Regions from separate parts of the Peribacillus sp. YIM B13481 genome, predicted to be linked through region 3. Evidence: riboswitches for the same ligand, from Rfam matches in the RefSeq annotation. Region 3 holds a riboswitch; each other region holds the start of a gene.

The links. Region 3 has a riboswitch for preQ1 ahead of ACFX4X_RS05565 (VUT family protein). Riboswitches for the same ligand answer to the same signal wherever they lie in the genome.
Region 1: linked by a shared signal. The riboswitch ahead of ACFX4X_RS12485 (QueT transporter family protein) and the one ahead of ACFX4X_RS05565 (VUT family protein) in region 3 are both predicted to bind preQ1.
Region 2: linked by a shared signal. The riboswitch ahead of queF (preQ(1) synthase) and the one ahead of ACFX4X_RS05565 (VUT family protein) in region 3 are both predicted to bind preQ1.

Annotation. Positions count from the first base shown of each region.
Region 1 covers NZ_JBHZPE010000018.1:26,111-36,870, forward strand. The annotation lists gene ACFX4X_RS12460 (sigma-54-dependent transcriptional regulator) at 1-557, shown strand, start outside; gene adhP (alcohol dehydrogenase AdhP) at 612-1,625, opposite strand; gene ACFX4X_RS12470 (DUF3892 domain-containing protein) at 1,900-2,196, shown strand; gene ACFX4X_RS12475 (hypothetical protein) at 2,282-3,094, opposite strand; gene ACFX4X_RS12480 (YbaK/EbsC family protein) at 3,308-3,829, opposite strand; PreQ1 riboswitch class I at 3,989-4,033, shown strand; gene ACFX4X_RS12485 (QueT transporter family protein) at 4,040-4,525, shown strand; gene ACFX4X_RS12490 (TVP38/TMEM64 family protein) at 4,647-5,303, shown strand; gene ACFX4X_RS12495 (PAS domain S-box protein) at 5,419-7,044, shown strand; gene ACFX4X_RS12500 (copper resistance CopC/CopD family protein) at 7,657-9,285, shown strand; gene ACFX4X_RS12505 (YcnI family copper-binding membrane protein) at 9,304-9,966, shown strand; gene ACFX4X_RS12510 (S8 family peptidase) at 10,014-10,760, opposite strand, start outside.
Region 2 covers NZ_JBHZPE010000025.1:9,338-20,097, reverse strand. The annotation lists gene ACFX4X_RS14995 (ABC transporter ATP-binding protein) at 1-1,339, opposite strand, end outside; gene ACFX4X_RS14990 (nitroreductase family protein) at 1,779-2,345, shown strand; gene ACFX4X_RS14985 (GHKL domain-containing protein) at 2,453-2,842, opposite strand; partial or broken gene ACFX4X_RS14980 (ABC transporter ATP-binding protein) at 2,823-2,984, shown strand; gene ACFX4X_RS14975 (aspartate kinase) at 3,443-4,789, opposite strand; gene queF (preQ(1) synthase) at 4,994-5,494, opposite strand; PreQ1 riboswitch class I at 5,601-5,646, opposite strand; gene ACFX4X_RS14965 (DMT family transporter) at 5,775-6,632, shown strand; gene ACFX4X_RS14960 (BA3454 family stress response protein) at 7,160-7,294, shown strand; gene ACFX4X_RS14955 (YfmQ family protein) at 7,570-8,019, opposite strand; gene qoxD (cytochrome aa3 quinol oxidase subunit IV) at 8,496-8,780, opposite strand; gene qoxC (cytochrome aa3 quinol oxidase subunit III) at 8,782-9,378, opposite strand; gene qoxB (cytochrome aa3 quinol oxidase subunit I) at 9,378-10,760, opposite strand, start outside.
Region 3 covers NZ_JBHZPE010000005.1:94,426-105,064, reverse strand. The annotation lists gene ACFX4X_RS05590 (DUF421 domain-containing protein) at 1-552, shown strand, start outside; gene ACFX4X_RS05585 (alpha/beta hydrolase) at 764-1,510, opposite strand; gene ACFX4X_RS05580 (PadR family transcriptional regulator) at 1,821-2,141, shown strand; gene ACFX4X_RS05575 (permease prefix domain 1-containing protein) at 2,141-3,004, shown strand; gene ACFX4X_RS05570 (TolB family protein) at 3,017-4,048, shown strand; gene ACFX4X_RS05565 (VUT family protein) at 4,720-5,262, opposite strand; PreQ1 riboswitch class I at 5,314-5,356, opposite strand; gene ACFX4X_RS05560 (SRPBCC family protein) at 5,764-6,237, shown strand; gene ACFX4X_RS05555 (SRPBCC family protein) at 6,286-6,726, shown strand; gene ACFX4X_RS05550 (HD domain-containing protein) at 6,996-7,967, opposite strand; gene ACFX4X_RS05545 (hypothetical protein) at 8,014-8,298, opposite strand; gene ACFX4X_RS05540 (TetR/AcrR family transcriptional regulator) at 8,549-9,118, shown strand; gene ACFX4X_RS05535 (DUF4260 domain-containing protein) at 9,172-9,519, shown strand; gene queE (7-carboxy-7-deazaguanine synthase QueE) at 9,582-10,310, opposite strand; gene queD (6-carboxytetrahydropterin synthase QueD) at 10,303-10,639, opposite strand, start outside.

The DNA.
Region 1 (10,760 bases), on a different contig from region 3:
CATTCCGGGAAGATCTATTTTATCGACTGAACGTTGTGACTCTAGAAATCCCGCCTTTAAGGAAACGTAAAGAGGATATTCCCCTGCTTGTCCGGCATTTGATTGAGAGAAATGGTCAGGGAGATATCTCTTTTTCCAATGTAGCCATTGAAAAGTTACAGCAACACAACTGGCCAGGCAACATACGCGAACTATCTAATGTGGTCATGCGGACGCTGACTCTCGCAGACCATAAGTCAGAAATAACCGCCAATGATATCTCACTAACTAACAGCCAGATTACTCCGAACAAGAAAGAGCCTCCGAATGAGACTGAGGCAACTGAAAACCTTCTTGAAGAGTGGCGAAAAAAGCTGGTGGCTGACTTTAATGAGAAAGATGAACTGATGCTTGAAGAAATCCTTACAGAAATCAAACAGCTTCAATCCACAATTGGAAAGGAACTCGTCTTGCAGGCGCTGAAAAAAACATACGGCAACCGGAATGAAGCTGCCAAACGCTTGCAGATATCCATAAGGAAACTGCGCTATATATTAAATGAGAAGAACCAGACATAAGACAAAAATACAAAAAAGGAGGATGCCCTTTTCTATGGCATCCTCCTTTTGTTCTTATTCTAAAGTCAATACGATGCGCCCGTTGATTTCTCCTTTTTCCATCATCGAAAACACGTCGTTGATTTCATCAAGTGTTCTTGTTTCAATATTTGTTCTTACTTTTCCCTCTGCAGCAAATTGAACAGCTTCCTGTAAGTCTTTTCTCGTGCCTACGATTGACCCTTTTACAGTTACCCCATTTAGTACTGTATCAAAAATCGGGATTGGAAGTTCATCATTCGGCAGTCCAACTACGACCAGTGTCCCGCCCCTCTTGACTGAACTGTATGCCTGTTCGAATGCCTTTTTCGTAACTGCTACAGAAATGGCTGCCTGCACACCACCAACTTTATCCTTTATGGCTTGTACAGGATCAGTCTTAAGCCCATTAACAGTGAAATCCGCCCCCAGCTCCGTTGCCAGATCAAGCTTATCATCTTGAATATCGACAGCAATGACATTAAAGCCCATCGCTTTCGCATATTGAAGGGCAACATGTCCCAATCCGCCAATTCCATAGATCGCTACCCAATCACCAGATTTCGCTTCTGATACTTTAAGTGCTTTATAAGTCGTTACACCCGCACAGAAAATCGGTGAAACTTCCGCAAAGTCTAGCCCATCAGGAACCTTCACCACATACTTGGCAGGTGCTTTACAGTATTCCGCATATCCCCCGTCCACGGAATAGCCTGCATTCAGTTGATCCAAGCAAAGCGTCTCCCTTCCAGTCAGACAATACTCACAATCGCCACAGGCCGAGTAAAGCCATGGGATCCCAACACGGTCACCTACTTTCAAGGAAGTTACGCCTTCTGCCACCTTTTCTATAATGCCTACACCCTCATGTCCAGGGATAAGCGGAAGTTTAGGTTTAACTGGCCAATCGCCATGTACCGCATGTAAATCGGTATGACACACGCCACATGCTTTAATTTTCACTAATATCTCACCATAAACCAAGTCTGGGATGGGTACTTCTTTAATCTCAAGTTCTTGGTTAAATTCATTGACGACTGCTGCCTTCATTGTCCTAATCTGTTGTTTTGCATTGAAAGTGCTTTCCCCTTGTTTTACATTCATGATTCATATTCCTCCCTTAATTAAGTGGATATTTTTTTACTACCACACATACAAGATGCAAGTGCCATGCCACTTCAAAAGGCCAAGACAACAGCATTCACTAAAAAAAAGTGCCGAAAAGTCGGCACTTCTGGACGAATTAACGGCTCAAGTCGGACGAAATCCGGTTTGTATATTGCAGACCAAATAGCTCACCCTATAAATAGGAGGTGTCTAAAACATGGACCAATTTGAAAAAGCCTATGAATCCTATAAACAGCAAGGAACACCGCAAGCAAACCAACTTGATTCAGCTGGAAAAGAAGAAATCATCGCCGTAAGGAAAAATGAAGAGGACAATATTATCGCCATCAAGACGGACTCCGGCCGCGAGCTCGACTACCCCACTGCCCTTTCGGAAGCCAAAGCAGGCAACCTGGCCAATGTTGACGTCTTTCATAAATATGGCCGTGACATATTGCGGAGTGAGCCCGATGGGATAAAAGAAAATAACCTGGATCAACTACCGGAGTTTTGAGTTTACGGGGAAACTGCCTGATATGGGCAGTTTTTTTCTGTCTGGATCTAAACGATAAAAAAGAACCAGCATGATAGCCGGATCCTTATTTTTCATACTGATAGGATTCAGAGATTTCGAGCAGTTGGCCACAGGACTCGACAACCTCAATGATTTCCATCCACGACATGTCCAGACCCAGTTCATTAGCATGGGAAATCTTATCACGTAATTTCCGGATGGCATTTGCATCCTTTTTCCCTTTACTTTTTGAAGGGATTTGGAAGAAACACCTCAGTTGTTTATCCTTATGTAGGATGTCGAATTTATCACTGATTTGCAGGCACTCTATTAAATTGATATCTTCATTTTTATCGATTCTCCTCCTATATAATTCGGTTGCTTTTTCTAAACGGTCTTCGCTGATCATTGGATGCCAGGTGCCATCGCCAAATCTATCCATGATGATATCGCTCATCCTCATTTCCAATAAGGTAATATATCCGAATATGAGCATCCTGATTGGAGGCTTTTGAAGGTCGGCATGGGTGATCAACTTTTTAATTGAATTATTCTCCAATACGAACACCCTTGTTTTATTCTTAAAAATATGGAGAAGCTGGATCAAAGGGGTTGAATCCGAAACCATTTCCCTTGGTGAAAAATTTCTTAAATATTCCGAAACGCTCCCTTCACCTAGTTCTTCCCTATCTATATATCCGATGATTTCTCCTTGATCTTGCACTGCCAATATATCAAAATTCTTTTTTTCCAGAGCTTTCTGGATATCCAGCGCCAGATCGTTTTTATGGCAAAACTCAAGCTCCTGGGCTATGCTCTTTACCGTAATATTTTCTTCATAAAGAGTTTTAAGACTAAGATAGCTGCTATTGCTTTTTCCATGGCTTCCAATTAACATCTTTCATCCTCCGCTTATGAACTTTCTGCACGTTTTACCAATCACGAACCGCTTTAAGAGCGATTGCCTCTTCAAAGTTTTGGAGCAATCGCATTCGAACAAGTTTATAAGGCTTTAACCGCTAACTGAATAATAAAATGTCCATGTCATCAATAAATAAAGTCCACTAAGTGGACTCAATCCCATTCATCTGGATCTTTTTGGCACCATAAATCAAATGCCATCAACAGCATTGCCTACCGCCGTTTCCTCATTCCCCTCTCCTTCCCAAGCCTTACAAACATCCACCCAACCCTTTGCTCCTGAATATTCAAATAATTCCGCGAGTGTAAGTTCTATTGCAGAGTTCGTACTGCCGCATGCCGGGAACAATGACTCAAAGCGCTTCATTGATACATCAAGAAAAACATCTAGATCGTTTGCAAGTCCAAATGGGCAAACTCCTCCGATGGCATGGCCCGTTTGTTCGAGCACTTCCTCAGGTGATAACATTCGTGCTTTGAATCCGAACACCTGACGAAATTTCTTATTATCCACTTTTGCGTCCCCTGCCGCTACAACCAAAATAGCATGTTCACCTTCCCCCCTAAAGGAAAGAGTCTTAGCGATCCGTGCTGGGATAACGCCGATGGTAACTGCTGCCTCAATCACCGTAGCACTCGATGTTTCGAACTCCATTACATCGCCTTCCCGGTCCCATTGTTTAAAATGGCTTTTGACACTCTCGATACACATATAATTTTCACTCCTTTGAAGTTCATACAAAAATAATATCATCCTTCATTACAATAAATCAAAATCCTTTTGGACTTCCCCTGCCTTATAAATACAACCATTCTTTACAAATTGACCAAACAAGCTTACATGAGATACTATTAATCTTCGGGCAAAAGCCTTAACGTGGTTCGTAACCATCCCACGATAAAAAACTAGGGAGAGAGTAAAATGAATGTTCGTACACTCGTGATAAACGGGTTATTGGCTCCCTTGTATGTGGCGGTCTCATTGGTGTTTAAACCAATTGCTTTTGAGATGTTCCAATTTCGTGTACCGGAAATGTTGAATCATCTGATTGTATTCAATAAAAAGTATATCTACGGTATCGTGGGCGGCGTCTTCATATCTAATCTGCTTTTTTCGCCGATGGTGCCATTTGATTTGATTTTCGGGGTAGGGCAATCCGTACTCGCCTTATTGCTTGTCATTTTTGTATCTCGGTCCATAAAAAGCATTAAAGGACGAATGATCGCCACGATTATCTTTTTCACATTCACAATGTTCTTAATTGCAATTGAACTGAACCTTGCCTTTGGCTTACCATTCTGGTTAAGTTGGATGACCACGGCTGTTGGTGAGTTCGTTGTCCTCTTGATTGGTGCGCCAATTATTTATGGAATGAACAAAAGAATTCAGTTTGAAAAGTGGCTATAAAGGAATCTTCGCGTCGTTAACCCACTATAATGTAAACAGAGCTGTCTGCATCATGCGACAGCTCTTTTTTCACCAATGAACTTGAAAATGATAAACTATTAGTCAGAATGGTGGTGACCCTTTGAAAAAAGTCCTGACTTTAACCGGTCTATTGGTAATGGTATTATTTATTTTTTTAAATGCAGAATTATTTACTTTGATTTGGAAAAGTGACTTGGATTCAGTTATTGGCATATTGATGGAAAACTTATTGCTTACATTTATTGTGACATTCGTATTGATGTTTGTCCAAAATTCATTTACAATCATCCCCTTAATATTGCTCCTGACTATCAATGTCACGATATTCGGATTCATATATGGCTACCTATGGAGTTGGTTTACAAGTGTTGTTGCGTCAGGGTTTATTTTTTATGCAGCAAGAAACTGGTTTCAGGAACTTCTTTTAAAGAAGATGGGCAAAAAGTGGCAAGAAACTGTTGTAGAGCATGGTTTCATGTACGTTTTTACCGGCAGGATTTTCCCGCTTATCCCAACAAGTTTAATTAACTTGGCAGCTGGAGTCAGCACCGTCACTTTCAAGGATTTTTTATTTGCTACGGCACTAGGCAACCTTATATACTTTTTCTTCCTATCTCTAATCCCATATGGATTCCTATCCGTTGAAATGAACCAATATACGCTAGCTGCACTTGCACTCCTTTTCTTACTATTTTTCATTATCTATAAGCGTGCAAAAAAGAAAAAGAAACTATCCTTATTCAGAAAAAACAGGTGACCGCATTGGCCCCTGTTTTTTTATTTAGGATTCTGCATATATTTTTTTTCGATAGTTTGTTAAAATGTGTATGTAATTTTACCTTTGAAATGTCTTAAAATCAGGGAGAATCTCCATGTCCAAACGCTCCATTTTAGCAATTTATATCCTATCCGGGATTCTTACACTAGTCGTGTTCGACTATTTTTTAACTACAAATATCCATAACAAAGAGTTCTTCATTCAACTTCAAAGAGCGGAAGGCATTTTTTTCCTTTTATCTATAGGCTTGATCTTATACCTTTACTTAGCTAAAAGGGAAGAATTCAAACAATTAAAAGAAGCGGAACAACGTCGGCGTACCCTCATCAATTCAATGGTGGATTTCGTTAACTTCAAGGATGGTGATGGCCGATGGCTTGAATCCAATGCCTTCGGGCTGCAATTATTTCAATTGGAGCATGTAGACTATAAAGGAAAAAAAGACAGAGAACTCGCAGAATACTCCGAATTTTATAAAGAGGCGTTGATATACTGTGAAGGTTCCGATGAAGAAACGTGGGTAAAAGGGGAAATCACAAGATGTGAGGAAATCATCCCTCTTCCCGACGGCAATCACAAGACCTTTGATACAATCAAAGTTCCTCTGTTCAATGAGGATGGTTCACGAAAAGGCTTAGTCGTCATTGGCAGGGATATTTCTGAAAGGGTTGTCGCGGAGAAACAATTATTCGATAGTGAACAACGCTATAAATCATTGTTTGAACACAATCCTTATCCGATGCTGATGCTTGATTTAAACGGATTGATCACGACCGTAAATCCAAGGTTTGAAACGGTAACAGGCTTTCAAAAAGAAGAAATACATGGTGCCTCATTCATTAATTTGAAATTTTCAGCAGAAGATGCGGATTTAATCCGTACATCTTGCCAATATGTCATGGAAAACCATAAGGGGATCAAAAAAGGGAAAGATATAGAATTCATAACGAAGTACGGGAAGTCCATCTTACTTTCATGTACGTTTGTCCCGATGATGGTTGGCGAAGATTTGGTCGGGATCATCACTTATGCTAAAGAGGTCACTCAAATTCGAGAAACCGAAGCACGCTTGAGAAGAACCGAAAAATTGTCGATAGTTGGCGAGCTAGCCGCAAGTGTAGCCCACGAAGTACGAAACCCGTTGACTTCTTTAAAGGGCTTCGTCCAGCTGCTTAAAAAGAGCGACCATCCCTATGAACAATACTACACGATTATGTTAAGTGAATTGGACCGGATCAATCTAATTGTAAGCGAGTTACTCGTTCTGGCAAAACCACAGGAACTTCCATTCAGCAAACATCAAATCATCGAACTGATGAATGATGTCAAAACATTGTTGAAACCAGAGGCGGACTCGTACCCCACCCAAATATCAATATCTGTTAAAAACGAAATACCGCTTCTGTTATGTGAGGCAAACCAATTAAAACAAGTATTCATAAACATGCTCAAGAATTCAATGGAGGCATCCGCCGATCACATTTTGATTGATTTCGAGCGCATGGACAATAACCTTTCCATTACCATCAAAGATAATGGAAGCGGGATAGAAAAAAAACGGTTAAAGCATCTTGGTGAACCTTTCTATTCTTCTAAAGAAAAAGGAACAGGGTTAGGATTGACAGTCAGCTGCCGAATCATTGAAGCGCACCGGGGGAAGGTCCGTTTTAACAGCGAACTAAACCATGGAACCGAGGTCCAAATCATTTTGCCCATATAAGTATAAATCGGAGGACAAGCCTTTATCTTGTCCTTTTTTGCAGGTTTCGGAACCATACTTGATAAAATTAAAATAGGGAGGTAAAGAAATCCTTGATTTCCCTCAAGAATGACACAGCCTCATCAGGTTGGTTCCCCTTTAAGTATCCTTTGCCCTCCTGCGTTATTGGATGTAACGGTCTCTGTTTTGCCAGCTGTACCCATTTGCGTTGCCTCAATTACCGCCTCTTTTTTTTGACATCATCCACGGTCTCTTCCTTATCCTTTTCCACATCCATATCCTTTCAGAAAAACAAGGACTACGTCGCTCCCGATCCTTTGAAACTGTAACTGAAATAGCCGTCTTTGCTTTATCCTTGAAAAATTACTTCTTAATCGGGTTTGCGCCACAGGCCTTTTGATTTATACGCAGGGGAATTACCACCAATATTTCCCATCCGATGTTTTATTGGCTATAATGGTGGAAGCTAGGCAAATCTAACCTTATTGTTATCACTTTTTTAGTGAACCTCTCAAACTGCCTTTAGATAACTAATTTATTTTCACTGTTTTTTCACATTTTCCTTTTATAATAAGCTTACATAATCTGATGAAAGGATGATGGCACACCAAGATGAAGAATTATTTATGGCTGGTAGTCAGCCTATTCAGTTTGCTTTTATACCCGGCAATGGCTTCTGGTCATGCTACAGTAATAAGCTCTAATCCTAGCCCGAATGAAGTGATGGATACTCTTCCTGAAAAGATCAGCATTCAATTCAGTGAGAATATACAACCAGCTTTCCATTCGCTTGAGGTATTCAGCCAAGATGGGGACAAAATTCAAATTCAAGATAGTGCAATCTCGGAACAAAGTGAAAAAGTACTGGAAGCTAAGTGGAAAGGCACTATTGATGAGGGGATTTACTACATAAAATGGAGAGTGGTTTCCAGCGATGGCCATCCCATTGAAGGGACAATCCCCTTTCAATTTGGAGATTCAACGGTCCTACCAAATCAAGAAATTTCCAAAGTGAACGCAGGTTTTCCGGATTCCATCACCGTTTTCCTGCAAAGTCTTCAATACATATGCTTCGCGGCCCTTACCGGAATCCTTTTTTTCCAATTATCTTTAATGAAGGGTTCTCGTCTTTTTGAAGCCAGCAGCAGGGCTCGTCTATACCTTTGGCTTTCATATGCAGGTCTAGCATTTTCCATCTTCTGCAGTCTGCCTTTAAAAGTGACGATTGACGCTGGTGTAGGTTGGGCGGATGCGTTTAATGGGACTTTTATAAAAGAAGTATTGAATGCTACAAGCTTCGGTACCATCTGGATCATAGAAATTCTATTGTTGCTCCTTCTGTTTTTAGTTATTTATTTCATGCTCGAGAACACACTGATTAAATCACTACCCTTCCTTTCTTTCATCATAATAGCAATCTTGATGGTTTGTAAGGCTTTAACTGGACATACGGCAGCTGTTCCTAATCAGGTTCTGGCCGTTTTGATGGATTTCCTCCACTTATTGTCCATGGCTTTATGGCTTGGCGGCCTTTTGGCCTTATTGGTTATTTTGCCTGGACTTGCTAATCGGCAGGCAGACGATAAGAAAACCTTTTACTGGTCAATCATTCAAAGGTTTTCCAGATGGTCGTTTCTGTTTGTAATCATACTGATCATTAGCGGGATCTATAGCAGTTTACAGCATGTACCGACTATCCATTCATTGATAAATACAACATATGGACAATTGTTACTTGCGAAAATTGGTCTCATGTTAGTCATGATCGTTTTAGGGGCCTTTCATTATTTCAGGGGGAAAAAGCGGGTTAAAAAACTTGGTTATAGTGTGGGAATGGAGTTTGGTTTAGGAATCGTCGTACTCATTGTTGCGGCTCTATTGACAAATGTCCAAACTGCCATGTCTTCTCCCGGTCCAATAGAGAAAACGTTACTGACTGAAGAAAATAATGAGGTCACATTAATGGTGACTCCGAATAAAGTCGGGGATAACCTGATTCAAGTAGATCTATCCAATGGAGGCAAGCCGATAGCTGAAATAGAACAGCTTACAATCACTATGCAGCCCGTAGATACCCCAGGCGGTGAGATAAAGCTGCAAATGAAGGAAAAAAGCACAGGTACATTTGCATCAAAGTCTATATTAACCATGCCAGGAAAGTGGAATATCCATATTCACGGATTAACTGATAGCCTGGATTCAATCAATGCTGATTTTACAATTTTCATAGGGAATTCATAACAGGAGGGATAAATACAAATGAAAAACATTTCAAAGCTTCTTATTTCCACATTTGCTGCATTATTCATTTTCTCTAGTTCTGCGTATGCACACGTTACGGTCAAGCCAACCTCATCTGCACCTGAGGCGTGGGAAACTTATACACTCAAAGTGCCCGTTGAAAAAGAGACTGCCACCACAAAGGTGACTTTAAAAGTACCTGAAGGGGTTACTTTTGAAAGCTATCAGCCTGTACCAGGATGGAAAGTGACAACCAAGGCTGACAAAGATGGGCATGTAAAAACGGTAACTTGGGCAGCAACTGAAGAAGGAATAACCGCTGGACAATTCCAGCAATTCTCATTCGTTGCCCAAAATCCTAAAGAAGAAACGAAAGTGGCCTGGGATGCATTTCAATATTACGAAGATGGTGAAATTGTTGAATGGAGCGGTGATGAAGGCTCAGACCTACCGCATTCTGTAACGGAAATTTCGGTAGCTCCCAAGGATGCTGCCGGATCTACGGACCATGGTCACAAAAATGAAGCAGACACTAATAATTCCAAGACTACTGACAATGCAAAGGATTCCGTAACAACAGAAGGTGATAGCAATCAAACGCTGATCATCACTCTGGCTGTCATATCACTAATTCTTTCCATTGTAGCGCTTTTTGCAGCTCTTAGGAAAAATAAAAAATAATCATTATGGAAGGTGCCCCAAGAATCATGGGGCACCTTTTTTCACTTCTAATTTTCCATGACTACCGATTTACTCGGAAACTGAAGGTTTTCTGATTTTATGGTAGTATTAATGGAATTTTCCACTCTTTGTTCCGTTATCGTTAGGTTAAGCATTCCATTGCCCTGTGCCTTTTTGCTTATTCCCAGGTCTTCCGTACTTTTCACTAACTGTGCATATAATTCCGATTCAGTTAATTCGCGGTCAAATTCCTTTTCCGCAATCACTTTCAAGAGGGCTGCTGCACCGCTTACATGAGGCGTAGCCATCGACGTTCCGCTCAGCCTTGCAAATTTATTTCCTGGATACGTAGAAAGAATACCAACCCCTGGCGCCACCAAGTCAATTTCATCATTTGTATTTGAAAAATCAGCTAAATTTCTATTTAAATCCACAGCTCCTACTTCCACTACCTCGGGATATGCTCCTGGATAATCCATTTCATCCGTTTCATGACGCCCATCGCCACTATTTCCAGCGGCGCAAACAACAAGGATATCGTTCTGAAGAGCCTTTTGAATGAGTTTGTGTTCAGCTTCATCCGCTGGGCCGCCTAGTGAAAGTGAAATAACAGAAACCTTTTCTTCATTAGGTCCCCGCCAATTGATTGCATACTCTAAAGCTCCATTAATCCAATCTATTTCGCCTTGCCCTTGACCATTTAAGGCCTTTAACGCTAATACGCTTGCTTTAGGAGCCACTCCAACTACACCAGCATTATTAACGGCGGCCAAAATTGTACCGCTCACATGTGT
Region 2 (10,760 bases), on a different contig from region 3:
CATCCATGGCAGCTGCCATGATTTCCCCCATCGAGGCCCCTTCTTTTCCCCATGCAACATTATTTTTTATGGTTCCTGAAAAAAGCAAGGCTTCTTGCGGTACATAGCCGATCCTTTTCCGCAGCGAATTCAAGGGAATATCTTTCACATTCTGGTCATCTATTAGAATGGATCCGCTCTCAACTTCGTATAATCTCGGAATCAGCTGAAACAAGGATGTTTTCCCTGATCCTGTTGCTCCTATGATGGCAAGCGATTCTCCCGGATCGATAGAGAAGTTCAAGTTTTTCAATACCGGTGCATCTGTTCCAGGATAGCGGAAAGATACATCTAGAAACTTGATGCCTCCCCCTTTGACGGTATCACTCTTGCTTTCAATTTTGCCTTCATCAATATCTATCGGGGTTTCAAATATTTCCGTCACACGTTCCGCTGAAGCCTTTGCACGGGAAATGACCGTGATCAGCCATGAAAAAACGGAAAGTGATGCCGCAATCCTTGTGGCATAGTTGACAATCGCCACAACTTCCCCTACCTGTATATCTCCCGTTGTAATAAATTCGCTTCCAAGCCAAAGAATGATCAGAATCGCCACATTCATGACCAGCATCAGAACAGGCATGGTCGTTTCAATTAAACGAAGGGAAGTCACAGTCTTTCTTTTCAACCCGTCATTCGCATCGTCAAACCGTCCGATTTCATGCTCCTTACGAAGAAAGGCCTTGATCAAGCGCATGCCTGTCAGGTTTTCCCTCATGACCCCATTGACATTATCGAGCTTTTTCTGTACGAGCTTAAACAGCTTAGCCGCTCGTTTCATAACCCATCCCAGGAAGAAAACAAGAACCGGAATCGAAATGACCAAAACAAGGGAGAGTTTCAAATCGACCGCAATCGCCATTATCGCCCCCCCGATTACTATCAAAGGCGCCCTTGCCATGATACGAAGGCCCATGAAAACCGTATTTTGAAGCTGGGTCACATCATTCGTCATCCTTGTAATCAACGATGAAGTCGGGATATTATTCAAATTCGCAAAAGAAAACGCCTGTATCTTACCAAAAAGGCTTTTTCTTACATCATGTCCAAAGCTCTGACTTACATGTGATGCTGTAAAGGAATTAACGATCCCGCCAATAAATGAAAAAATGGAAAGTCCAACCATGACACTTCCCCATTTAATCACTACCGATAAATCTTTCTGTAAAATGCCATCATCAATTATTTTAGCAATAAATAGAGGTTGTAACAGTTCTACACCGAGCTCAACAATCATCAAGAATAAAGCAAGAATGATCAAGAGCCAGTATGGCTTAAGAAATGAGGCCAGTTTTTTCATCTATGACACCCTTCGATTCTTCATATGTAGATAGCATCTTTTCACCTCTCATTATACATTTTTATACAGATTATTTAAAAGATTTTAACTGATTTAAAGGATTGGTAAATAACTTGATTTTTTTAATAAATACCCTTGACAAATAACAGGAAGTAGGCGAAAATTCTAATTGATAATGATTTTCAATTTCATTATCAATCTCTGAAATTTGATAAACAATTACGATAATCTCATATCGTACCTTTTTGATATTGTACATAGATACAATGTCGCCCCGGCTTCTCTGTGCCTAGTAAAAATTATATGCTCATTAGCGAATGCAGTTCACTGGAATATTGCCCCCTCTTTATTCAAGTATTTATTCACGTTGGAAGCATATTAGGCAGCCGGGGATTATTTTTTTAAAAAACTAACAAACTTACTTATATAAAGGAGCAGGATGATCATGAAACTTGAAGATATCATTAAAGAACGGCGCAGCATCAAACGATTTAAGGACATTCCTGTTCCTATTGATATCATCCGATCACTATTGGAAACTTCGACATGGGCACCGAACCATAAACTTACCCAACCATGGCGCTTTGTCGTGGTGCATGGTGATAGCCGATTAAAACTCGCAGAGGCAACCCGTGCTTTCATGGCAGGCAAAGAGAAGGACCCGGAAAAGAAAGAAGCAGCCGGACAGCGAGGATATAATAAGCTTATAGATGTACCGATGTTTGTCGCGGTGATCATGGAAGAGAATCCGAATCCTATGACACGTGAAGAAGATTATGCGGCTACAAGTGCCTTGATCCAGAATTTCAGCCTGCTTGCCTGGGAACAAGGAATCGGGCTGATATGGGAAACATACGGCATGATACACAGCATCGAGTTTCGTGAAGCTTTAGGCGTGAAACCCGGAGAGAAGATCGTCGGCAGCCTTCACGTCGGCTATCCCGATATGATCCCTTCCCCGCGGCCAAGGAACGCTATCGATCAACTCCTGACAATTATGGACTGATATAAAAGGAAAGCCTCCAATCTTCTATTTGGAGGCTTTCCGTTTATATTTAAGAGCAAAACGCAGGCAAATGTTGTTTTTCACTTATAATAACCCCTTAAAGATGATTATTTAATAGCCGGCACCTTAATTTTTAAGTTGAATTCTTCACTTTTATAGGTGAAATCCAAATATCCTTGATGTTTTTTCACGATATTAGCGATGATTTTCGTACCCATCCCATCATGCTGCCCCCATTTCGTGGTTTGACCGTATTTTTCAAACAGTCCGTCCAGAATGGGATTAGGTACTGGCAGACAACTGTTACTGCATGATAATAGGTACATACCACTCCGCTTATAAAAATGGAGCGTAATTTGGGCTATCTCCCTTCTTTCCTCCTGCCATGATGCAGCAGCTTCTATCGCATTTGCGAGGACATTCCCTATCAGTGCCACAACGTCATGATCCTTTAAAGGCAAAGATGAGAGGGGAACGTCTTTTTCAAGCCATATCATGGAAGAAGTAACATTGCTCTGTGACTCTGTAGCAATGATGCATAAAGGGGAACTGATTTATAAAGGGAAGCTGGAATCGCTTTATATAGAAGAGAACAGCCGTGATCTAAATTATATTTTCATGTCCAAACTTGTAAGGGGGAATCATATCCGCAAGCATCATTTCGAAAACTGTAAAGGAATCACAAAACTATTTATCGCCCATTACTATGCTCGTCATTTTGCCGACATTGTTTTTAGGAGGCACAGGTTTACATGAGTTAACAAACAAGCACTTCCTGCTGCCGATTTTAAACATCTTCGCACTCTTTAAAGAATTGATATATGGTGTGATTGATATTCAGAATATCTTCCTGACAGCCAGCTCCCTCATTGTCTCGATCATCCTCTTCTTTACTGTCTCAAGGATATTATTCTTAAAGGACAAATGGGTCCTGAACTAAACATGACGCGCTACCCTCGGCGCGTCTTTTATTCACTCGAACTTAATTGTTTTCCATCATTCGTTTTTCACAATCATGGAGTTCAACTTATTATTGGCGGGGACAATTCATATCCAAAAAAACCTCCCTTTTCAAGGAGGTCCCTAAACGCTCTTACTCAAAAAAATTCGTGATATAAGGCCTGAATGGCCGTCTCTTCACTGTGCCCTTTCACACCGAACATCATGCTTACTTCCGAAGAGCCTTGGTTGATCATTTCAATGTTCACCTTTGCTTCGGCCAGCGCTTTTGACGCCCTTGCCGTTGTACCGACATTATGACGCATTCCTTCACCTACAATCATGATCAAAGCAAGATCATGCTCCACATTCACCTCATCGGCATGTAGCTCTTTCTTGATTCGTGAAATGATTTTCTTCTCGGTTTCACCCTCCATCTGGTCCTGCCTTAGAATAAGTGTCACATCATCGATGCCTGATGGAATATGCTCATACGAAACTCCGTAATCTTCAAGGATATGCAGCAGTTTCCGACCAAAACCAACTTCCCGGTTCATCAAATATTTGCTAATGTAAATACTGCAAAATCCTTTATCACTTGCAATCCCAATAACCGGCCCATTCGTATTATCCCGTGAACTTACAATGCGGGTCCCTTGTGCAGCCGGATTGTTTGTATTTTGTATATGGACTGGTATTCCCGCACGGAATGCAGGAATCAACGCCTCATCATGAAATACCGAGAAACCGGCATAAGAAAGCTCCCGCATTTCACGATAGGTTAATTCCCTGATTCCCTTCGGATTGGAAACCACATTTGGATTCACCGCATAAACGGCATCCACGTCCGTAAAGTTCTCATACAAATCGGCTTTGACCCCATTCGCAAGAATCGAACCCGTAATATCGGAACCGCTTCTTGAGAATGTTAAAACCTCACCATCTAACGTGTATCCGAAGAACCCTGGGAATACTACGATTCCTGGCTCATCACGTAGAGCATATAACCGATCATACGATTCTGGCATCACCTGGGTAAATCCATCTTCATCCGTTACGATCAAGCCAGCCTTCTTTGGATTTATATACTGAGCCTCTACACCACGGCTTTGAAAATAACCTGCAACCAGCTTCGCATTATTATCCTCGCCACTGGCCATTAAAGCATCCAAATAGCGCTTCGGGTTAGATTGGTCTCCATGCAACAGTGCTTTTAGATTTCCATGAATCCCAGTGATGACCTCCTCGGATATATCCAGCTCTTCAGCAATGCTCGCATAGCGGGATACCACATCTTCTATCAAATGCTCTCCGTTATCCCCGCGCAGCTGCTGTTCCGCAGCCTCAATCAATAGATCCGTCACCTTTATATCATTTGAATTGCGTTTCCCTGGAGCCGAAACGACAACAATCTTCCTCTCTGGATCAGCAACTACAATTTCGAATACCTTTTTCAACTGTTCTCCTGACGCAAGTGAACTTCCGCCAAACTTTGCAACTTTCATCACGACATCCCCTATTTTTGAAAATATTCTGTCAAAATTAACTCTTCCTATTATTACGTTTTTTCACGAAACAATCAAGTGGTAATTCCGTTCCAGGAGGACATTTGTGTTTTTAAAAAATACAAAATAGTGAGTTTACTGAATGAGAATAACAAAAACCCAAAAAAAAGACAACGGCATAAGCCAGTTGTCTTTTTCTAATCATTAGCGATTATCCACGGTTTCCGGGTATAAGTCATGATTCATCAAGCGGTAATCCGCCATTTCCTCATACTTCGTACCTGGTTTACCATAATTTGTGTAAGGATCGATGGAAATTCCGCCCCTAGGTGTAAACTTGCCCCAGACTTCAATATATTTGGGATCCATCAACTCGATTAAATCATTCATGATGATGTTCATGCAGTCTTCATGGAAATCACCATGATTACGGAAGCTGAATAAATAAAGTTTCAATGACTTGCTTTCCACCATCTTCACACTTGGAATATAGCTGATGTAAATGGTCGCAAAGTCCGGCTGGCCCGTTATTGGACATAAGCTAGTGAATTCCGGGCAATTGAATTTGACGAAATAATCCCGGTTCGGATGCTTGTTATCGAATGATTCCAGAATTTCAGGCGCATAGTCAAATGTATATTTTGTCCCTTGATTCCCAAGCAGTGTGATATCTTTTTTTAATTCTTCTTCTTTTCTTCCAGACATAAAAAGTCCTCCTCATCCACGTTTGTCAGGGGAGATTCATAAAATGGGCCTCTATATAACAAAAACCATATCTCCTCAAAGATATGGTTGATTCGCAAAAAAAATCAAAGCCATAGTTTTTTTAAGAGGGTGAAGCTATGAACCTCTCCCGTTTATCGGGAAATATTTTAAAATTGTCATAGTAAATATAGAAAAAAATATTTAATCTGTCAATCTACTTTTTATTTTAGTTTGATTCCTACACGTATTCGGCTTAAAATGTAGAAGAAGTTTATCCTACATGAAGGAAGAGATTAAAGCAATGTGGATTTTTGCGGCTCTTATCACCAGTTTATGTTTCGGAATCAATAACAGCATTTTTAAATGGAGTAGCGGAAAGGGTTACTCAAAGGTACATATCCAATTTTTCTTTTATTTTACCGCCTTCATCATGGCACTTTTATATAGCGGATTTGTAGATGGTTTGACTACTAACTGGCTATCCATCTTGCTTGGTGGAGCCATTGGTGTACTGAACGCTAACGGTAATATCCAGATGGCAAGCGCCTTTGAAAAAGGGCCGGCAAGTTTGACATCACCACTGATCGCAGCAAATGCAATATTTCCCATCCTCTGTGCTGCATTAATTTTTCATGAGCATATTTCTTCGCTGCAGTGGAGCGGAATTGTCTGCATGCTGCTCGCTACCCTTGTCATTCAGTATACACCTAATGCTAAGGGCAATCATCAATATTTACCTTGGATGATGCACACATTATTTGCGATTTTCTCATTTGGTGTGCTAGGTATCTTAATGACGACATCAACCCGTCTTCATTTAAACTCCCTTGATATCCTAGTATCAATGTATGGTGGCGGAACACTTTATCTCATTTCGGCATTAGCCATCAAGAATGAGAAGATTAAGTTAATGGAAGTGAAAATTGGATCACTCGTAGGATTATTAAGCATCATAGCCTATGGATGTTATTTCTTTGCATTAAATACTGGAATCGCCAGCATCATCTTCCCTGTCGTCAGCCTGAACTGTTTAGTTGTCGTATTCGCTGGTTGTTATTTATTCAAAGAAAAACTTAAATCCTATCAAATTGCCGGCGTACTTGCAGCATTAATCGGAATTATCTTAACTAAAATATGAATAGTTAATTTTACAAAAACAACCTGGCTGTTATACGCACACAAGCCAGGTCGTCTTTATATAGCCGCAAAAAAAGGGTATGGTCTGACCCCAATACACAAGCCTTGTACACATAAAAATAGGTTCTTTTCGTAAAGATTGTTGTTTTTAAAACGAAACTATTTAAGGTTGATTGGAGCGGAAGTGCGAGACTCCTGCGGGAGCAGCGGGACAGGTGAGACCCCACAGGCGTTTACGCCGAGGAGGCTCACCGCCCGCCCCGCGGAAAGCGAGCATCTGGAGGGAAATCAACCACAACTCACTACCTGGTAAATAGCAACAAAGTATGTGAAAACAGCCTAAAAATAAATCAGGAAATGGAGTCTGTCAAAAAAAAGTGTTGACATCCCCTTCTAAATATCAGATAATTTTGAATATTAGATCTCCACACTTTGCTACTTCGCAATGTTTGAAAAGTCTTCCCCTACGGGTATAAAAGAAGTAGGTACAACCACCTCATTACTGAACCAAGAAAGGAAAGATGTATAATGGTAAAAGTTACAGTAACAGTTGATTTCCAAGGAAAATCTTATCAAACTAACGTCCTTACTAAACCAGGTACTAATCAAGAAGAAATATTACAACAAGCCCTTAATCAAGTGGAAAAACAATGGAAAGCTTAAAAAAGCAGGCATCGCTTTAGATACCTGCTTTTTTTATTACCCTTTTAGACATAATCATCAAAATTACTTTTCGCATTTAAATCCAGATTTATTGTATTTCATTTATAGTATTCTAATGAATTTTGTTCTATTCAAAGAACTCCTCGATAACGATTTTCCCCTAAATCCACTTTTAATAGCTTTTTTCATATGATACCAATTTAAATGCGTCAGTTTGTGAACATTAAACTCTCAATCTGAATCAGAAAAAAAGAGCGACTTTGTTTATGTTCCTTTTAAACTACATCCCTTATTAATGGCATTGAACGTTCTTGAAGGCTATTGGAGAGCAGACTATACGCAACTACTTTCTTCTTGTACTGTTTAACTACATCCACGTGGTCGTTGTAAATGTACAAAAATAACCTAACATCCTTCTTGCCTTTTTTAGTATCAATGACTAATGGAGCCCCACTGTTCTCTGGATGTAAAAATAATTGTTCGTTACCCGGAAATATATGATTCTTTTTCAAAAATTTAGCTTTGTTGAAATAATTAATAACTTGAGTTTTTTCTTCACCTTCCAACCGTTTTCCGTCAAAGGTTACGGTGGCATTCGCATCACTAAGTTCTGAATGCATTTCAAATTTGCTGAGAATCCAATTCACTGCATCTGTTGGAAGACAGGTAACTAATAATTTAATCAAACTTATGATAATTGTCAAAATCAAAACCGGCAATGTCATATTCATCATCTCCGCTAAGGCATAGTTAACTACTATATCACTTATTATATCAAAAGAGCGGAAAGCTTTTCTTAGGAAATGTGTCCGTTCTATTAACGTTTAACTATTGGTGAATATAAAAACTTTATACTAACTTAATCATCTTGATCATCTAATTTCAAAAATGGATCTTTTTGTTTACGCTAAAATTATTTTTTATAGATATATCCAATATCACGTTTGAATTTGAGTCTCATTTTCAATATATCTAAATGCAAAAAGTCCACCGTACCCCATTATAATACAGGATACACAATAAATTAAGGAGATACTTAATTATTTTCCATCACAGTATTTGCCTCTCCTAACCCCTCTTCTTTCTTATCAATACAAACTTCTATAATGCAGTGAATTGAATGTATGTAATTTTACGCTCACCATAATTTGAATACAAAAAAACTGGGCGTCATCAAGACGCCCAGTTTTGCAGGAATGGATTATTGATATCCCCAAATCATTGTTAGCATTGTACCGAAAATTGTAACCAATGCAACAAACAATCCGTAGTAAACGTTTGTGTAAATCGATGCTTTATCTTCAGACTCTCCTGCATGCATGAACATAACAAATTGAAGTGCAGCTTGCATGAAGGCTGTAACAAGTAGGATGATTAAAGCCATTTTAAGTGAGAGATCATACACTATAACTGATAGTGCAACCAAAGTCAGGACTAGTGAAAAAGCAAATCCCATAACTTGGCCCCGTGGGAATAATTCTTTCATATTACATCATTCCTTTCAGGTAGACGAAACTGAAGATGAAAATCCAGACAACGTCTAAGAAATGCCAGTAAAGAGAAAAGATGAAAGCTTTGTTTGTAGTTTCTGGAGTCATACCGCGTTTTTTAATCTGCAGAATGATGAAAGTTCCCCAGAATAAACCAAGTGTAACGTGAGCTCCATGCGTACCTAGTAACGCAAACAAACTAGATAAGAAACCACTTGTTTGAATGGTTGCTCCTTCATGTACATACTCCACGAATTCATAGATTTCGACTCCCAAAAAGCCTAAACCAAGAATAAGGGTGATAATAAAGAAACCAAGCATTGCTTTCTGTCTACCAAGTCTCATTGCATTGATTCCAAGACCAATGGTAAAACTACTGGTTAAAAGAAAAATTGTTTGAAGCATTAGGGTTGGTACTTTAAAGAGTTCGTCCCCTGTAGGACCATTTCCAGTACCATGAACTAATACAAAATAAGTGGCGAACAGTGTAGCGAAAAGAGCTATTTCTGCCCCCAGGAAAATCCAAAATCCAAAAATCTTTAAGCGATTTTCTTCCGTGCTATATTCTAGTGGCAGCGAGTTATCTATTTTCATTACTTAGCACCTCGCAATTTATTTTCAGTTTCTTCAATCTCTTCAACGGAGATATAACGTCCGTGGTCTTTTTCGAATGAACGGTGAGCCATACAAGCAAAGATACCAAGTGTGGCAATGATTGCAATGATCCACATGCTGAATACCATTGCAAAGCCCCAAACGAAGAAGATACAGCTCAAGATAAACGGCACGCCACTGTTATTTGGCATATGAATCTTTTCTACTTTACCACCAAATAATTTAAAGCCCTTTTTCTTAGAATCCCAGAATGCTTCTGTAGAATCAACTGTAGGTACAATTGCAAAATTGTATTCTGGAATTGGTGTATGTGTAGCCCATTCTAGAGAACGTGCATCCCATGGATCTTTTGAAATATTTCTTGATGCATAACGAGTACTCCAATAGATATTGTACACAATAAGCGCAAAACCTATTGCCATGCCAATTGCTCCAACGAAAGAGAGCAAATTCAATGGACCATAGCCCGTTGATTCAGAGTACGTATACATACGACGTGCTTGCCCATCTAAACCAGTTATGAACATCGGGAAGAATGTTACATTAAAGCTGATTGTAATGAACCAGAACGACCATTTCCCTATCTTTTCGCTCAACATGAAACCAAACATTTTTGGCCACCAGTACGTAAAACCAGCAAGTACGGCAAATACAGTACCAGGGATCAAAACGTAGTGGAAGTGAGCTACTAAGAACATTGTATTATGGTATTGGTAGTCAGCACTTGCCATGGCAAGCATAACCCCAGTTACCCCACCGAGAGTGAAAATCGGAATGAAAGCTAAAGAGTATAACATTGGGACGGTAAAAACGATTTTACCTTTCCAAAGTGTGAACAACCAGTTGAAAATCTTAACACCGGTCGGAACAGCAATTGCCATTGTGGTAACCGAGAAGATACCGTTAACCATTGCACCGTGACCCATTGTATAAAAATGGTGAGCCCATACAACGAAGGATAGTGTAGAAATAGCTACCATAGAGATAACCATCGAATTATACCCGTACAGGTTACGACGTGCAAAAGTCGAAATGATTTCACTGTAAATACCGAAAGCCGGAAGAATAACTATATAAACTTCAGGATGTCCCCAAACCCAGAACAAGTTTGCCCAAAGCATATCGCTACCGCCATTAGCCATCGTAAAGAACTGAGTTCCGAATAGTCGATCCATTGTCATTAACGCAAGTGCCACTGTCAATACAGGGAAAGCGAAAACGATAATAAAGTTTGTGATCAAGATAGACCATGTGAACATTGGCATTTTCATTAAGTTCATGCCAGGTGCTCTCATTTTCAAGATGGTTACGATAAAGTTGATACCAGTCAGTAATGTACCGATACCAGCTATTTGAATTGC
Region 3 (10,639 bases):
ATTGGGAACATTCTTGCCCACCCTTTGTCTGATGCACATTCAGGTTTGAAGGGTTCAATGATAACGACCTGTGTATTAGTCATTTTATATATCATTAATGTGTTCACAAGTCTTAAGTGGGGCAAACTCCGAAGGTTCTTTGACCCCTCACCCTTTACCCTTATCGAAAATGGGCAAATCGTTTACAAAAGCTTAGCAAGGGCTCGAATCTCCATCGATTTTTTACTATCTGAATTAAGAAAAGAAAAAATTGTCGATATTGAAAAAGTATCACTCGCACTATGGGAACCTGATGGTACTATTTCATTGTTTTTAGATCCTCAATATAAAGCGCTAACTCCAGCAGATATGCATATAGCAACTAAAGCCTTCACTTTACCTAAAACGATTATTAAAGAGGGGAAGATTGATTTTAAAGAATTAAATCAAGACGGTAAAGACGAAGTATGGCTGAAAAAAAGTCTCAAAATGACTTATAATGCGGACGTGAACGATATTTTATTAGCAACCATTGATAATAACGATAACATAAAGGTCTTTTTTTACAAATAGCTCCTTGAAGCCCTTAGTACTGCGAAAGAATATAAATACTTTTTTCTCGCTTAAAAATAATTCCCGGTGAAAATTTGAGTTATTTCTTTTTGCAGACAAAATAAAATCCCCTCAAGAAGAAAGTGTAAAACCTACATATAAATGTCGGCTTTACACTTTCAAACTTAAAGGGGATCATATCACATTCATGACCTTCAAGAAAACTCTCTTATTACTCCGACCAATGCAGAGTATTTAAGAACTTGTACACATCCTCATAAACCTGCTCACGTTCTTTACCTAATGTGATTATATGGCCAGAGTTTTCATACCATATCAAGTGTTTATGCTGCGTATCGACTTCATTGAAAATCGCTGTAGCACTGTTCGTATAGTCGGGATCATCCAAACGCCCTTGTAAAACAAGAGTTGGTGATGTGATTAAATCTAAATCTTCACCAGTCTCATTTATTATATTCACCATATCATTCAGCGAAGTCATAGGGTCTTCTTCCAACAGCTTCACTTCGGCAGCAATTTGGTCTGCATCTTTGCCTTCAAACTTCTTATAGGCCTGTGCATAATTGAGCAAGCGTTTTTTTTGTCGATCGCTACTTTTCCCTTGTGTCGGTGCACACATTGCAACTACCCCTGTTACAGGAAGTTCAATTCCTACTTTTAATGAGAACAATCCTCCTAAAGAAATTCCTGCAACAGCAATTTCCTCGTAGCCTTCATCTTTAAGGAATTGATAACCTTCCACTACATCTTTCCACCATTGCTTTGGACTTGTTTTAGCAAGTTCCTCGGCTGATACGCCATGCCCACTATAAAGGGGTCCGTGGCAAGTATAGTCGCGATCATTCAGGTATTTCCCTAATTTCTTCATGTCTCCTGTACTTCCGGTAAACCCGTGAAGTAAAAGAACAGCTCTTTTTCCACCTCTGTATGTGAATGACTCAGGTGCTTTCACTTTCATCTATCTAGGACCTTCTTTCTGCTCTTGTTGATAAATAGAATCTAAATGATTTTCAAAAAAAAATCAATTAATACCCCTTGAGTGGGATTTCTTCTATCCTATTCCGTATTTTCATTCAAACAGATAAATCATGTATTTATTATCCTTACCACACTCTTTACAACTCATCCGTTCCGAAGCACATTTTACTATGATTGATTTTATTTAGCAATCGTCATTTAACCATTTTTTTTAAGAAAAGTAAAATGCACCTTGTAATACGATGTACATCGTATTACACTAAAAGCAAATGATAAAAGAAGGTGATTATTTGGATAAAGAATTGATGAAGGGAAGCATTGACCTCCTTTTGCTTTCACTTCTTTCACAAAAAGAGCTTTATGGCTATGAAATGACGAAGATTCTTAAGCAAATGAGCGAGGGGCAATACGAAATCAGTGAAGGTACCCTATATCCGGCTCTTAAGCGTTTAGAAAGAAAGGAATTTATAGAAGGGTATTGGAAAGAGTCTGAATCCGGACGAAGGAAATATTATCGTATCACGGACAGCGGCAGAACCGAGCTTGAACGTAAACGCAGCAGCTTTACCTTCCTTGAAAATTTAGTTCGGAAAAGCGCGGAGGATTTCTGATGAAAACAACATTTGAAAAGTATGTAAAAAAAATCGTCAACCAAACTGATTGTACCAAGGAAGAAAAAGAAGATATGTCTGAAGAACTGCTCCTCCATTTGGAGTTGAGCCGGGATGATTTAATGAAGCAGGGGAAGACCCCAAAAGAAGCCGAGAAAATGGCATTAATCCTTTTTGGCGACGAATGGGAAATCGGCAGTCAAATTCAGCAGGCCATCTTTCCATACCGAAAAGAGTTTATGCTTACTTTATCCATCGTTTCAATTCTTTTTACGTTTTCGGTGTATGCGCTGCAACTATTCCAAAAAGGAGATGCTTACATCGGCTGGCTTCTTTTTTCGATACTGACTAGTGCAACTTTACTCTCACTTACACTTAACCTCCTAGTCTCTATCAACCGGAAAATCATGGTCAACACCGTGTTAGTGACCCATGCCCTTGTCTATGTATATGGATGGGGAATCGCTTCCGCCCTTGACTTCACATTATTTCCTTTATTCAGCTTGATTATGGCAGCAATTCTCCTACTATCTCTTTACCTCATTTACAAAACAGCCTTGGTTCTTCCGGGATATAGTGGAAAGACTTTAAAAAAAGCAAAACTTCTGCACATTTTCAATATTTCACTCGGCATCTTGATTTTGTCAGTTACCTTATTTTTCTTATATGCTTTTTTAATCTTCTCAAGTGAAGTCCAGCCGTTTATGCTTTTATTTTTCATCCCGACCGTCTTATGGATTTCGTTATATACCCTACAGATTAAACTGTTAAAAAAGCTTCCTGTTGCTTCAAATATATGTGCTGTTTTTCAGGTATTACTTGTTCTAGCCATTATTGTTACGATGATGATACTCTACCGTTAAGGAGTCCTTCAAATGAAAAAGATGCACATCTATCTCATTCTGATCACGCTTGCGATTGTGACTGTATTGTTTGTCATCGCCGGATTGATCTTTAAAAAAGAAGAAAATGAAAAGCAGCAGGGCTTAACCAATCAATACGACGTATCCGCCCAAGGAACAATTGCATACGTCACACACATTAAGGGGAAACCACAATTAAAGCTCTATAATCCTGCATTATCCATTGAAGAAAAAGTCCTTGAATTGAGCAACGATGAACAAATCCTCGACCCGACTTATTCCTACGAAGGGGATATACTTGCCTTTATCGTAGCTAAAAAGAACCAAGAAGAAGATTCAACCAGTTCCATTCACCTTTTTGATATGAAATCACAGAAAATCAGTGAATTATTCAAAGCAGACTTCCTGGTCACAGAACTCGATTTCACAAAAAGCGGCCGCTCTCTCTTTTATATCGGAGCCGGTACGTTTAAAAACTACTCGCCGATCACGGGTCCCCGCCCTCACGATCTCGATATTTACGAGTTTGATATAGAAAAAAAGGAGTCCATCCAACTAACCTCTTTTAAGAAATATGGTCTTAGTTCCCTAAATGTCGCCCTTGATGGAGAAGCCGCTTATTATCAAACCGATGATGACGCGGATGCTAAAACGGCTGATGATATTTTTGAAACGCATCAACGGATTTTCAAAGTGAAATTTGACAAATCAAGTGTCGAAACTGTCACAGATTCTAAACGTGATGTCGACATTTTTGATTTCACAATTACCCCTGATGAAAAAACGATAATTTTCCAGTCCATCTCCAATGAGCAATCAGGCAGTACCTATATTTATGAGCTATATAGCTATGACCTCAAAACCAAGACCGAAAAGCAGCTGACCCATCTTCAAGGATACACAGATCGCCCAGTCATCAGCAGCGATTCAAAAAATGTCTACTTTATGGTAGACAAGAAATTCGGCAAAAGCGATCCACAGTATCACCTATATAAAGTGGAGATTGATGGAGCCAACCCCGAAGAAATTTTGTTGCCTAATTAATAAAAAAGGATTCCCGCACCAATTATTAACGGTGCCGGAATCCTTTTTTTATGGGGTTACTCGTGAATTTGGACTGTTTACTCGTGAATTCATGCTACACTCTTGATTCCGCGCTGTTTACTCGTGGTTCGGCTTGTTTACTCGTGAATTTCGCACTTTTACTCGTAAATTCATGCTACACTCTTGATTCCGCGCTGTTTACTCGGGGTTCGGCTTGTTTACTCGTGAATTTCGCACTTTTACTCGTGAGTTTCGCACATTTACTCGTGAGTTTCGCACATTTACTCGTGAGTTTGGACTATTTACTCGTGAGTTTCGCACGTTTACTCGTGAATTCATGCTACACTCTTGATTTCGCGCTGTTTATTCGTGGGTTCGGCTTGTTTACGTGAGTTTTGCACGTTTACTCGTGAGTTTCGCACATTTACTCGTGAATTCATGCTACACTCTTGATTTCGCGCTGTTTACTAGTGGGTTACTCCAGTCACGCAAAAAGAGGACCTAATTTGGCCCTTTTTTGTCTATTCCTTTATGTTTCCGATAATTGGCGCAGGAGAGCTTCATACATTCCCCTTGGACATGCGGACCATATTTTTCGCGAAAGGCCTCGAGGCAATAGCATTTATCTTCTTCCTTTTTGGTTCCATCCATCGGTGCATCCCTCCTAGAATTCAACCGGAGACTACGCGCTTTTCCAGTCTTACGTTGATTCGTCCCAACAGTACGGCACCGATTGACTGAATGACTGTTTTAACGATGATTTGGCCGATAATCGCAGCGGGTACGGCTTCCCATGGCAATATATTAGCACCTAGTGGACTTAGGCCAATCACGACAAATATCACCGAATCGAAAAACCCTCCAACGATCCCGCTGTAAAACACCCTCCAACTCATCGGGAGCTTTAACCGGGTATAAATTTCCGTATCCGCTGTTTCTGCCACCACGAACGATAATGCGGAAGCAAATACAATCAATAACGTATCTCCTAATAAAAATGAAACACATGCAGATAAAATAAGTGCGGTAACGATACACATATAGGTTTTCGCACGGCCGAATTTATTCTGGACCAGATCTCGAAAGATGAAGGTTCCTCCGATGAACAATGTACCCATCGGAATGATGAACATGCCCAAATGTAATGGATCAAAAGCTGCTGTAACCACATTCGCCGTGACGATGGATACTAAATAAAATAGAATTCTTAACATTTAATTCATTCTCCTTATACAGAAAAAACAGCACCCTAAGAAAGAGCACTGTTCCCCTTAGTTTTTTTGAGAGGGTAGCTAGAACCTCTTCCGCCGGAGCGGATTATCATTTCCTTATTTATCGTAGCTTGAAAACGGTTGGAAATCAAGAAGTTTCCATATGGCCTGATCCTAAAATGTATTCAAGCTTATATCCTTTCAATAATCACCGTTTGATTTCGTTTTGGTCACTGGGAATGGTGCGAATCCATGGATTTCATTTGCAGACTCGATAAGCCAATATCCGCTTTGCCAAAGCTTAACACTTAGCAAATGTTCCTCTGATTTTAAGGCTTTTGCCGATTCCTGTCGCAGAAAACTGCTTGACCGGCTGTTTATAAAAAGCAGACAATCATTGATAGAGCTATGATACGATTTTGATATTGCAACCCTTTTTGTTTTTATTTGGCACGGACTTGATAAGGAATGCTAGAAGTATAAACGCGAGGAGGAAAAAGAATAATGAAAAAACCAACGTTTGTCTATCCTATTTATATCGCAACCACACCAGAGAAGCTTTGGGAAGCCCTAACGAGTCGCGAATTTACAAAAAAATACCACTTCGAATGTCAAATCAAGTCATCCTTTCAAGAAGGCGCAACCGTTACATATTTGCTGGAAGATGGACGAATCACTGATCATGGAAATGTACTTAAGTGTGAGCCGCTGCAACTGCTCTCTTTTACATGGAACACGACAGGAGACGAAACACCCCGCGAGGATCCTTCTCGGGTCACTTTTCAACTGCAGCCAATGGATGAATCTACTGTGAAGTTAACACTTACGCATGAAGAGCTACTGGAGACCGATTTCGTATATGGTGACAATACCTTTAAGGGCATAAATAATGGATGGCCAGCTATTCTATGTAACCTGAAGAGCTTGCTTGAAACTGGACGGACCTTGCCGCCAATATATGTAGATCGGGTTAATTAGGTGTTAGTTGGAACTTATTTAAACATATCGAAAGAGAGCTGATATAGTATGGATACTCAAATAACTACGAAATTTAAAATAGGCAAGCCAACTAATGAGGTGTTTGAAGCCATAGTAAACCCCGAAAAAATCGGAAATTTCTGGTTCTCATCGAGTTCTGAAAGATGGGAGCAAGGCAGGACGCTTACATTGAGATATAACGAATACGATGCTGAAGTGGTTATACATGTATTAGAAGTCGAGGAAAATAGGAAAATCGTGTATTCGTGGGGAGGCAACGCCCAAGAAACGGTCGTTACAATTACATTAAAAGAGCTGGATAATACAAGTTCAATTATTGAAGTAAACGAATCAGGTTTGAAGGAAGACGATCCAGAAATAATAAAAAAAATGATAGGACAAAAAGAGGGGTGGGTATATACTTTAACCTGTTTAAAGGGTTATTTAGAAAGTGGTGTAACTAATTTGAGAGCGTCATTAATTTTTTAAGCTGCTGGTTCAGCTGAAAAAAGATCTCCAAAACCGGCAGTTGGGCATGCCGCCTGCCAGAACAATAACACTGACAATATTTAACTATGTTGTACCTGATAAGCCTTTACGATTTAATGGTGTCCGAATATCGATAAAATGCCACCACTTAAAAGAAAGCGGCTTACAAGTCGTCGATAGTCTATATAAATTTACGGGTAATGTTTCCGGGAAAAACTCAAGGATGGATTCCGTGAGTTTTTCACTTTCCGTTTGGTTTGACGCGAAATTCAATCGGAAATCACTTTTAGATACATGCCCTTCGAAGCTTTTTCATAGGCTTCAATTCCCATGTTCTTCACTTTTTCGGATAAACTGGATGCTCTCACCACTTGGGTTCCTTGAATGATGGAAGGATCCATCAGGCGCACTTTATTTTTCCGATGTAAATCATAGTCCAATTGATCTTCTTTCACCTTTACGTTACCATGGATCCTTTTTAACAGATTTTGCACTTCATCGTCTTCAGTGGAGCTTAACAAGGATATGACTTCTTCATCTGTACCAAGTAAGTCATCAAGGCTGATCAGGTTTTTAGCCAAAGCCAATTTTAACGTCTTTGCCAAGATATCATAGCCATATATATTAAGTGGATCCATGAAAAAATCAATAACTTCACTGTAATACGTTTTCACAAACCATTCCGCCGAATCAATATTATCCAGATACATTCTTCCATTTACTATGATTACATGATCAAGAAAGTCGTGAACGGATTCAAGTGTGATATATCCATACTGATGCATATCCCGGAGAGTATAATCCCCCCTATCGGCACATAACCCAGGTGCTGGCTGTTCAAGCATTTCCCATTTTGATTGAACAATAACTTTACAATCATATCCATATTCCTTCAATATAAATGGGATTTCAGATTCCATAATGACATGATCATATATCTTTTCATGATAATCTTCATCCTTACAATCCAGAACGAAATCTATAACATGTGAGAATGCAGTATGGGATACGTCATGCAGCAAGCCCGCGATTTGTTCCTCTAATGAACCGCCAAACGCCTTTATTAACAACATCACACCAATTGAATGGTCAAATCGTGTGACATTCCACTTCTCATTAACTAAATAACTTGCCCCACCCTGATGTATTCCCTGCAATCTTTGGACCGGTTTGCTTTTTATCAGCTCTTCCAGAACTCCCTCTATAATGTGTTCCCCATAGATACTATCCGAAACTAGCAATAACTGCGGCCTCCCCCATTAGTTTACTCATTACAGTTAGGTGATTTCACTGATTTTCTTCTGTAAAAATTACTTCCCCCTTTTCACCTTGCTCATATTGCTTTTTTGCCAATTTTTCCAATTCCTTTTCATCATTCAAATCGATATCAGGTAGATTGCCCTCAGCTTCATCCCCAATGAGTATCACTTCATTTGTTATTACTCGATTTGCTGGATACACCATTATAATGTCTTCCATAGGTTTTGTTTTATTATTAAAAGATTTATTGAATAAAAAACAGCTGGTAAATACTACGAATATTGTAGACAAAATAACTAATTTCCTTTTCATCTATTCATCCCTTCCAATGGGCTTGGTTTTCCTCCATTTTACCATAAAAGTATATATTTAGTTAATAGTGAATCCTATGATTTCACCATTTACTATGTTTGACGTTATAGTTAAATTCTAGTTACATTTAATGGTAAACCCTCACTTAAAAACAGCCATTTAGAAAAATGTCTAATATTTGATATTTGTAAATCAGTACGGTATCATTCCAATTAACCAGTGGTTAATAAACAAAAGGGGGGGTGGAATTATGTCGCCAAGGAAATCGGCAGGTAAAGAATTATCCAGGGAAATGGTATTGACTGAAGCTAGAAACCTTTTTGCAACCTTAGGGTATTCGAACGTCTCAATGAGACAATTGGCTAAATCATTGGATTGCAGCCATGGAGCCATCTATTATCACTTTAAAAATAAGGCAGAAATATATTATAGTTTGGTGAAAACGGATTTTTCCGTTTTAAATCATTTAATCGATGATATCACCATGTCGGAAAATGACCCTTCTCAAAAAATCGAAAAGATTTTATTATGCTTCATTGAGTTTGGTTTAACACAACAGAATCATTATTCCATCATGTTTTTATCCAAGGAAAAAGAAATTCAGCAGTTACTTCAATTCGATTCTAATAAAACCTATGAAAAGCTAATCCAATCCTTGACAGAATTAACCGACAACAAACTGAATCCTGCATCCATATGGTCCATTTTCCTTTCCCTTCACGGATTCATAACTTTTTATATCAATTCTGAACTATCCTATCCAGATGTAAAAGGTTTAGCTTATTTTCACGTGAAAAATATCATCAAGAACATTGTTTGATTTTTCACTAAAATTATTGACCAATGGTTAATTAAATTTTGGGAGGTTGGAAAATGGTAAAGAAATTCCTTCATATCGAAGGACTCATGGTCCTTTTAGCGATGATTTACATCTATTCGTTATATGAATTCAGCTGGTGGATTTTCCTTTTATTTATTTTATCGCCTGATGTTTCCATGTTGGCCTATCTAATTGATGATCGAGTTGGAGCAAAGGTTTATAACCTATTTCACACTTATACCCTGTCCATTTTCATGATTTTGCTAGCCATTTTTCTAAAGTCTGATGCGCTTATGATGATCGGGTCAATTTGGACCGCACATATTGGAATGGATCGGTTATTTGGGTATGGCCTTAAATACACATCATCCTTCAAAGCTACACACCTTCAAAAGGTATAGGTAGCTTTCCATATGTAAAAGGCAGTGTGATTACGCATCACACCGCCTTCTGTCTCTGATCTTTACACGCCTCGCTTGTTGCCCCATATATAAGTATGAAGCTGTGGCAGCACTTTCACATCATTCAATTCATCATCGGCTATCACTTTATCAATTAGCTCCTCGTATTTTCTCAAAAGCCCGCTGATCAATTGACGATCATCCGCCGTACTGCTGTCGTCATTGCCGACCTGCAGATAAAAAGGAATATCGGGGTAGCGGCCATGTACATTTTTAGCATATTGATAATCCTCTTCGTTAAAGACGACTACCTTCAATGAGACATGGTTTTCAGGGTTTCGATTGGCAAGGTTCGATATGATTTGGTCGAGCACCGTAAAGTCCGTGTTCATTTTTGAACTCGGCGGCTTAGGAGAAATAGTCAATTCATCAATATCGAGAAACCAATCCTGCCATCTGCTCCCTTGTGTTTCGACACCTATTTTCATTTTATTTTCATGTAGGATCGCTACCAGGCTGTTTAAGTTTTTCAGCAGTGCCGGGTTTCCGCCTGATATCGTCACGAAGGAAAAACCGGCACCCCCAATCCGCTTCAGCTCATCCCATATTTCCTCGGCAGTCATTTGGACGGTATCTTCCTTACCGGTGCCATCCCAAGTAAATGCGGAATCACACCAGGCACATGAATAATCGCAGCCAGCCGTCCGAACGAACATGGTTTTTTGGCCAATGACCATTCCCTCACCTTGGATGGTCGGTCCGAAGATTTCCATAACCGGGAGTTTACTCACTTTCCATCCACTCCCGTCTGGCTTCGGCATAGCTTGTCGGCGTTTCGTATAGTCGAACGAATTCGACCCTAGCACCCTCATATTCCTTTAATGAAAGGGCTTCGGCCATTTTTTCATAAATCCAGACAACCATATTTTCAGCCGTAGTGTTCATGAGCGGCAAGGTTTCATTCAAATAACGATGATCAAGGTGGATTTCAATTTCATTTTTCCATATATCCTTGATGTCCCCGAAATCTATCATCAAACCGCGTGAATCCGTGTACCCGCTCAATCCGAAAATGACCTTATACGTATGGCCATGCAAGTTCTTGCATTTTCCTTCATAG